Regions from separate parts of the Frankia umida genome, predicted to be linked through region 2. Evidence: predicted binding sites of a transcription regulator. Region 2 holds the regulator's gene; the other holds the start of a gene.
What was found. The regulator LexA, encoded in region 2, represses DNA repair genes until DNA is damaged. The targets are predictions, from matches to a motif close to CGAACNNNNGTTCG.
Positions count from the first base shown of each region.

Region 1: the regulator LexA is predicted to act here: its motif matches at 1,904-1,917, upstream of MXD59_RS01600 (HNH endonuclease signature motif containing protein).

Region 1 is NZ_JALKFT010000001.1:400,595-403,972, reverse strand. Features, by position in the region: gene MXD59_RS01600 (HNH endonuclease signature motif containing protein) at 153-1,901, opposite strand; gene MXD59_RS01595 (hypothetical protein) at 2,396-2,779, shown strand; gene MXD59_RS01590 (hypothetical protein) at 3,111-3,378, shown strand, end outside.
Region 2 is NZ_JALKFT010000008.1:171,780-175,157, forward strand. Features, by position in the region: gene hflX (GTPase HflX) at 1-1,362, shown strand, start outside; gene lexA (transcriptional repressor LexA) at 1,437-2,201, opposite strand; gene MXD59_RS10780 (LysM peptidoglycan-binding domain-containing protein) at 2,512-2,970, shown strand; gene nrdR (transcriptional regulator NrdR) at 3,305-3,378, shown strand, end outside.

The sequences.
Region 1 (3,378 bases), on a different contig from region 2:
TCACGAGCACGGCGCCAAGGCGCAGCCTGGATCGACGGTCGGGACCCACCCATCGCCGCACCTCCAGCCGTGAACCATCACGTGTTACCCCGGCCGGCTCGCCCCGCGGGCAGCCAGCCAGGGTACTCCCCCTACCATCTCGAACAATGACCTCAGAGCTTCAGCCCACCGAACAGATCCGGGAGCGGCTGGCAGTTCGGATTACGACGCGGACGACGAAGCGGATCAATAAAAGCCGGCGGAACAAACGACGGACGACGATCCCCGTCGATCACAATCTTCCAATGCTCTCGATGCACCCGATCATGATGCTGATCGCAAAGCAACGTCAGATTATCCAATGCCGTCACACCCCCCACCTCCCACCCGATCACATGATGCGCCTCACACCACGAAGCCGGCCGATCACAATGCGGGAACGTGCATCCACCATCCCGCTTCACCAACGCCGTACGAATCTTCGGCGGCACCACCCGCTTCGTACGACCCACATCCAACGGAACACCCTCCGGATCAAGAACGATCCGCGTCACCGCCGCGTCACATCCGAGCCGTTCCACCACCTCCCGCGGCAACGGCCCGCCCCACTGCGTCATCGCCGGCACGTTCCCACCACCGAACAACGTCTCCCAGCCGATCGTCACCTGCAGATGCGGCCGCGTCCCTCCCGCCGACGGACCGACATTCGCCGACAACCCCCGCCGCACGAACTCCACCAGAGCGTCCGCCCTCCGCCGCGACGCACCACGCGGATCCCGCATCCCGTCCTTCGCCGGCACCGGAGCCGACAACGCATCCACTGCCGCCCGCAGCAGCGCCGCACCCTCCGCGTCCAACTCCCCCCGAATCAGCGTCGTCCCACCCGCCGTATCGAAAAACGACAACGTACGAGCCGCCCGCGGATCCCGCCGTGCCCTCCTGGCTGCACCACCGGACCCGCCACTCTGACCAGCCTGACCGGACCCGCCGTTCTGATCTGACTCCCCGTCCCGACCAGAGCCACCGGACTCACCAGCCGGGCCGTCGGCAGCACCCCCGCCGGTCTGGCTTTCACCCGCGCCGGCCTTCCCCTTCGCCTTGCCATCACCGCGGGAATGCTCACCCGTACGACCATCCTCATGAGGATCCGCACCGCCCGGCGACCTGTCCACCTGCGTCAGCTGCTCCAGAAGCACCAAGGCGGCCTTCTTCAACTGCTGACGATCCATCAGCATCCCCTGCTCCACCAGAAAATGCTCCACCTCCACCCGCTCCTGCGCCGACACCTCGGGAGGCAACGCCTCCATCGCCTCCACGATCACATGCGCATGACCCGCGGTGATCCGCGCCCCCGCCAGCGCCTCCCCCGTCACCAGATACGGACTCTCGAACAACTCCCGCGCCAGATTCACCATCCGATTAGCCTCAAACCGCGGTACCAACAACCGCGCCGCCAACCATCCCGCCAAATCCGATGCCCCCGCCTCCGACGCCAACCCCCGCGCCCCCGCCTCCACCAACACCCGACCCCGCAGCGCCGCCAACCGAGCCTCCACCTCATGCACCATCAACAAAACCTCCCGCAACTCCTCCAGCGACCATCGCCACACCTCCCCCACCACCAGATCCTCGACCGCCGACGACAAAACCCCCGCCAACGCTTCCGGATCCACCCACCCCCCAGAACCACCAGCACCACTCCCGCCGGAAACGCCCTCGCGAAAATCATCACCAGACCAGTCAGGAACAGCACCAGAAGCAGCACCTCCACCCTCATCCGAAACAGGCACCGAAGAACCAGGAGAAACCCCGGGATCCGCCTGCGAAGGCGAAACCGGAACGGAGCTGCCAGACGGCTCAAGGCCAGCAGAATCATCCGAGCGAAAGATCATAAAATGACCATATCCCACCCCGCCCCACATGTCGAACACCCATTCGAACCTGTGGATAACCAGTCCTGCGGTCGGCACCCAACCCAAACGGTCTAGAGAAGACCTAGCCATAGATAACCAAAGCGCTTCCAGCCGCCCGACCACTACCATCTACCACGATGGAACAAAAGCACAGGTCGGGCTACACTCGGTGATTCAAAATGCCCGACCCGGCGCCAGGGAGAGAAAGACGACCTTGGTGAACTGCACCCACCGCCGTCCCGCTGGGCAGCAGGCGTCGCGGGCGACGTAGCTCGGACACCGACCCGGAGCTGGGTAACAGTCCGTGACATCTGTGACCGTCAGGGCCCAGGCCCAGAAAGGAGTGCCGCGCAGAGCGCGGCCGTCCGCCAAGCTGACGAGCTACCGAGAACACCCACCCAAGGTCCGGCGAGCGGACTGCCTGCCGACCGGTCGCACGGTCAGACGAAGACGGACAGCACACATGGCGGTCTGGCCATACGGTGCAGGTCTGACGATGCGAGGTGAATGTGCATACGGAGCTGTACACCACAGTGGCGCAGGTCCTGCCGGTCTTCCTGCTCGCGCTGATGTGGGACTCGGCCTACCTGGACCGTCTGCGCGCCCAGCATCGGCCACGCCGGGGCGGCCCACAACCCGGCTACTTCTGGACGAAACCCCGGGTTCGGCTGTTCATCCTCGGCGTGACCGTCGCGGTGATGTGCACCGTGTTGCTGACCGTTCTCGTCCTCGCCGGCGCCGTGGCGGACAGCGCACCGGTACGCGCGGTGGTGGTCGTTGGGCTGGTGCTGGCGATGGCGGTCCTGGCCTTTCGCATCTTCGTCGATGTCCTGACCGCCACCCGCCTCGACCCGCCCGCCGGCGACAACGGTGGCGACACCGGGTAGCAACATCGGCCATTCGCCGCCGGGCCACTGTGATGTCGACACCGGGCAAGGTCGCGAACGGTTGATGTCGTCCCGCCGGCCATCGCGGACGGTGTCGATGGCCGGCAAACGCCTCCGAGCGGAGACACGAACGGCTGACGCTCTGGGCCACGCCCGGTCCGGCTATGCCCGGACCCACCGCCAGCCGCCGCTGTCGGCGCAGATGATCGCCACACCGTTGGCGGCGATACCAAGCAGCCCGTGGTGGATCCTGCCGCAGAGCTGGCCCGCCTCGTAGCACCTCCCCGTACTGCTCAGTGGCCGGCAGCCAGCCGACGAACTGTTCGCCGACGTGGCAGCCGGCGCCGAGGCAGGTGCGGGCGCCGCCGGTGCCACGGACCGCACCGGAGCGGGCGCGGCAGCCTGCGCCGGCGCGGCAGCAGCGGGTGCGGCAGCCGCTTGCGCGGGCGCGGGAATGGCCTGTGCGGGTGCCGCCGCAGGTGCCGCGGCGCTCCCGGCTGGGGGCTGGGCCAAGGACGCAGCGGCCGGCGTGCTCGTGGCCGCGGTGACGGCGGCCGAGGGCGATGCCGATGCCGCGTTGCGGGCGCTGGGCTGGCCGG
Region 2 (3,378 bases):
GATTCGGGTGATGGTTTCGACCTGGCGGATCGCGTGGCTCTGCGCCGCGTGCCGGGCCTGGCGACCGAACTCGAAGATGTCACCGAGGTCGAGTACCGGCAGCTCCGACTGGAGCAGGTCGTGCTCATCGGGGTGTGGACGTCGGGCTCGCTGCGGGCGGCCGAGGCGTCCATGGCGGAGCTCGCGGCCCTGGCCACGACGGCGGGTTCGGCCGTCCTCGACGCCCTCGTGCAGCGCCGCGACCGGCCGGACGCCGCGACCTACGTCGGCTCGGGCAAGGCGCGGGAGCTGGCCGAGGTCGTCGCCGCGACCGGCGCCGACACGGTGATCTGCGACGGTGAGCTCACCCCGGGCCAGCTCCGCCAGCTCGAGGAGATCGTCAAGGTCAAGGTGATCGACCGTACGGCGCTGATCCTCGACATCTTCGCCCAGCACGCCACGTCCCGAGAGGGCAAGGCGCAGGTCGAACTCGCCCAGCTGCAGTACATGCTGCCGAGGCTGCGTGGCTGGGGTGAATCCATGTCCCGGGCCGCCGCCAGCGGCGGTGGTCGGGCACCGATCGGTACCCGCGGCCCCGGTGAAACCAAGATCGAGACGGACCGGCGTCGGCTGCGGGCGCGGATGGCCCGGCTACGTCGTGACCTGGCCGAGATGTCGACCGTGCGGGAGACCAAGCGTTCGTCGCGGCGCCGCGGCGAGGCGCCGTCGGTGGCGATCGCCGGCTACACCAACGCCGGCAAGTCCTCGCTGCTCAACCGGCTCACCGGTGCCGGAGTGCTGGTGGAGGACGCGCTGTTCGCCACCCTTGACCCCACCGTGCGCCGGGCGACCCTGCCCGACGGGCGGGCGTTCACCCTGACCGACACGGTCGGGTTCGTCCGTCACCTGCCGCACCAGATCGTCGAGGCGTTCCGCTCCACTCTGGAGGAGGTCGCCGATGCCGATCTCATCCTGCACGTGGTCGACGGCTCCGCCGCGGATCCGGCCGGGCAGATCTCGGCGGTGCGGGAGGTCCTCAACGACATCGACGCGGGCGGCGTACCCGAGCTGATCGTCGTCAACAAGGTCGACGCGGCCGAACCGACGGTGCTGGCCGAACTGCGCCAGCTCGCCCCGGACGCGGTGTTCATCTCCGCGCGCACCGGAGACGGCCTCAACGCGCTCGTCGAGGCCCTGAGCCTGCGGGTGCCACATCCGGACGTGGAACTCACGGTCCTGCTCCCGTACACGCGGGGTGACCTCGTCTCGCGGATTCACGCCATCGGCGAGGTTCTGAGTCAGGAACACACCGGTGACGGCACGCGCCTGACGGCTCGGGTCTCACCGGCGCTCGCCGCGGATCTCGACATGTTCCGCGCCTGAGCGGGGGCCGGGCACCCCGGCTTTGACCTCCACCCGAACTGGCCGGCCGCCCCCAGGCGGCCGGCCATCGCCCGTCAGACCCGGCGCAGCACCGCGACGATCCGGCCGAGGATGGACGCGCCTTCACCCGGGATGTCACTGAAGCTCGGGTTCTCCGGGTGCAGCCACACCTTGCCGTCGCGCACCCGCAGGCGCTTGACCGTGGCCTCGCCATCGATCATGGCGGCGACGATCTCGCCGTTGTCCGCCACCGGCTGCTGGCGCACGACCACCCAGTCGCCGTCGCAGATCGCCGCGCCCACCATCGACTCGCCGACGACCCGCAGCAGGAACAGCGTGCCCTCGCCGACGATCTCCCGCGGCAGCGGGAAGACGTCCTCGATGGCCTGCTCGGCCAGGATCGGCCCACCTGCGGCGATCCGCCCGAGCACGGGCACGTACGTCGCCTGCGGATCGCTGGCGGCACCGGGGGCGGCCGGCGCCTCGCCGGGGAACGCCGGCACCACCGTCGCGGCGCTCCCACCGCCACCGGCGCGGCGCGGGCGGTCGGCGCCGAGCACCTCCATCGCCCGCGGCCGGTTCGGGTCGCGCCGGATGTAGCCCTTCTCCTCCAGCATCTTCAGCTGGTGCGCCACGCTGCTGGTACTGGTGAGCCCGACGGCCTCGCCGATCTCCCGCACACTGGGCGGGTATCCGCGCCGCTCCACGGCCGCCCGGATGACCTCGAGCACCTTGCGCTGCCGGGGGGTCAGTCCGGGCGCGTCCGCGGGGTTGTCCGGGAAGGGCCGCACGTTGCCGCGGGCACCGCCTCGGCGCGTTCCCCTGCTTTGGGTGGTCATCGCTTACCGCTCTCCTCGTCGCATACCGCGTAGTGGCCGGATGGCAACCCCGGATCGCGGACCGTGATTCCACGCGATCGCCGGTCACCTGGGGTGCCCAGCCTCGCCACGGCGTGCAGTGTCCGCGACCGGGGGGGATCGTCCGGTCCACACCTGATCGTCTTGACGGTAACCGGACGGTCGCGGAATCTCAAACGTCTGTTCGAGCGTGTCTCTTCCTCTCCCCGCGGGTCCGTGTCACAATCGACCAGTAGTTCGATCGAACGGGAGTTCGTAACCGGCTCCTGTCCGCTCGCTCCGGGAGGTTGTCGTGAGTGTGGACCACGCGACACGGGTCGTCGATCTGGCGGTGGTGCGGGCCCAGCGGCGCGGTGGCGCCGGCGGGTGGGCGTGCCATCCGTCCATGGGGTTCCGGGGCACGGTGGGGGCTTCCGGAGCCGTGGCGGCATCCGGGGTCGTGGCGGGTTCCCGGGTCGGGGGTGGCGCCGAGCCGCCGCTGCGGCTGACCCGGCGGGGTCGGGTGGTCGTCGTCGCGGTCATCGCGTTGTGTGTCGCGGCCGCGCTCATGGTGATGGTGCCGCGTGCGTCGCTGGTGCGGGCGGATGAGCCGCGGCGCGGGCATCTGGTCGTGGCGGGGGAGACCCTCCGGGAGATCGCCGTCGCGCTCGATCCCGATGCCGACACCGGGGTCGTGGTCGACCGGCTGATGCGGGTCAACCACCTGTCCTCGCCCGATCTCGTGCCCGGTGAGTTCCTGCTGCTGGAATGAGGTCGGCGCGGTCGCGAACGCCGGCTGGAGCGGGCTGTGTCAGTCGTGGTGGGGCGTGGCGGCCGGGTACCCCCGACGGGTCGAACACCCTGAGTCCTCGGCCTGGCGGCCGGCCGGTTGTCGCGGTGACCTGCCGGTATCCCACGGTCCCGGCCGGCGCGGCGGTGCTCGCGGACGGTTGCGGACCATCCGCGCACGGGTGTCCCAGCGTGGCACTGCGGGGGGTTGTTGCCCCAGTCATGGTGTGGTGCGCTAGGGTTGGGCACAACATCTGGTGCGTCGAGGGTGGCGTCGAGGGTGGTCGTGCCGGTCCGGGCTGAGGAGGCGTCAACGCGTGCGGTGCCCGTTCTGCCGGCATCCGGACAGTCGCGTCGTCGACAGTCGGGAGGCCGAAGAAGGCTCGGCGAT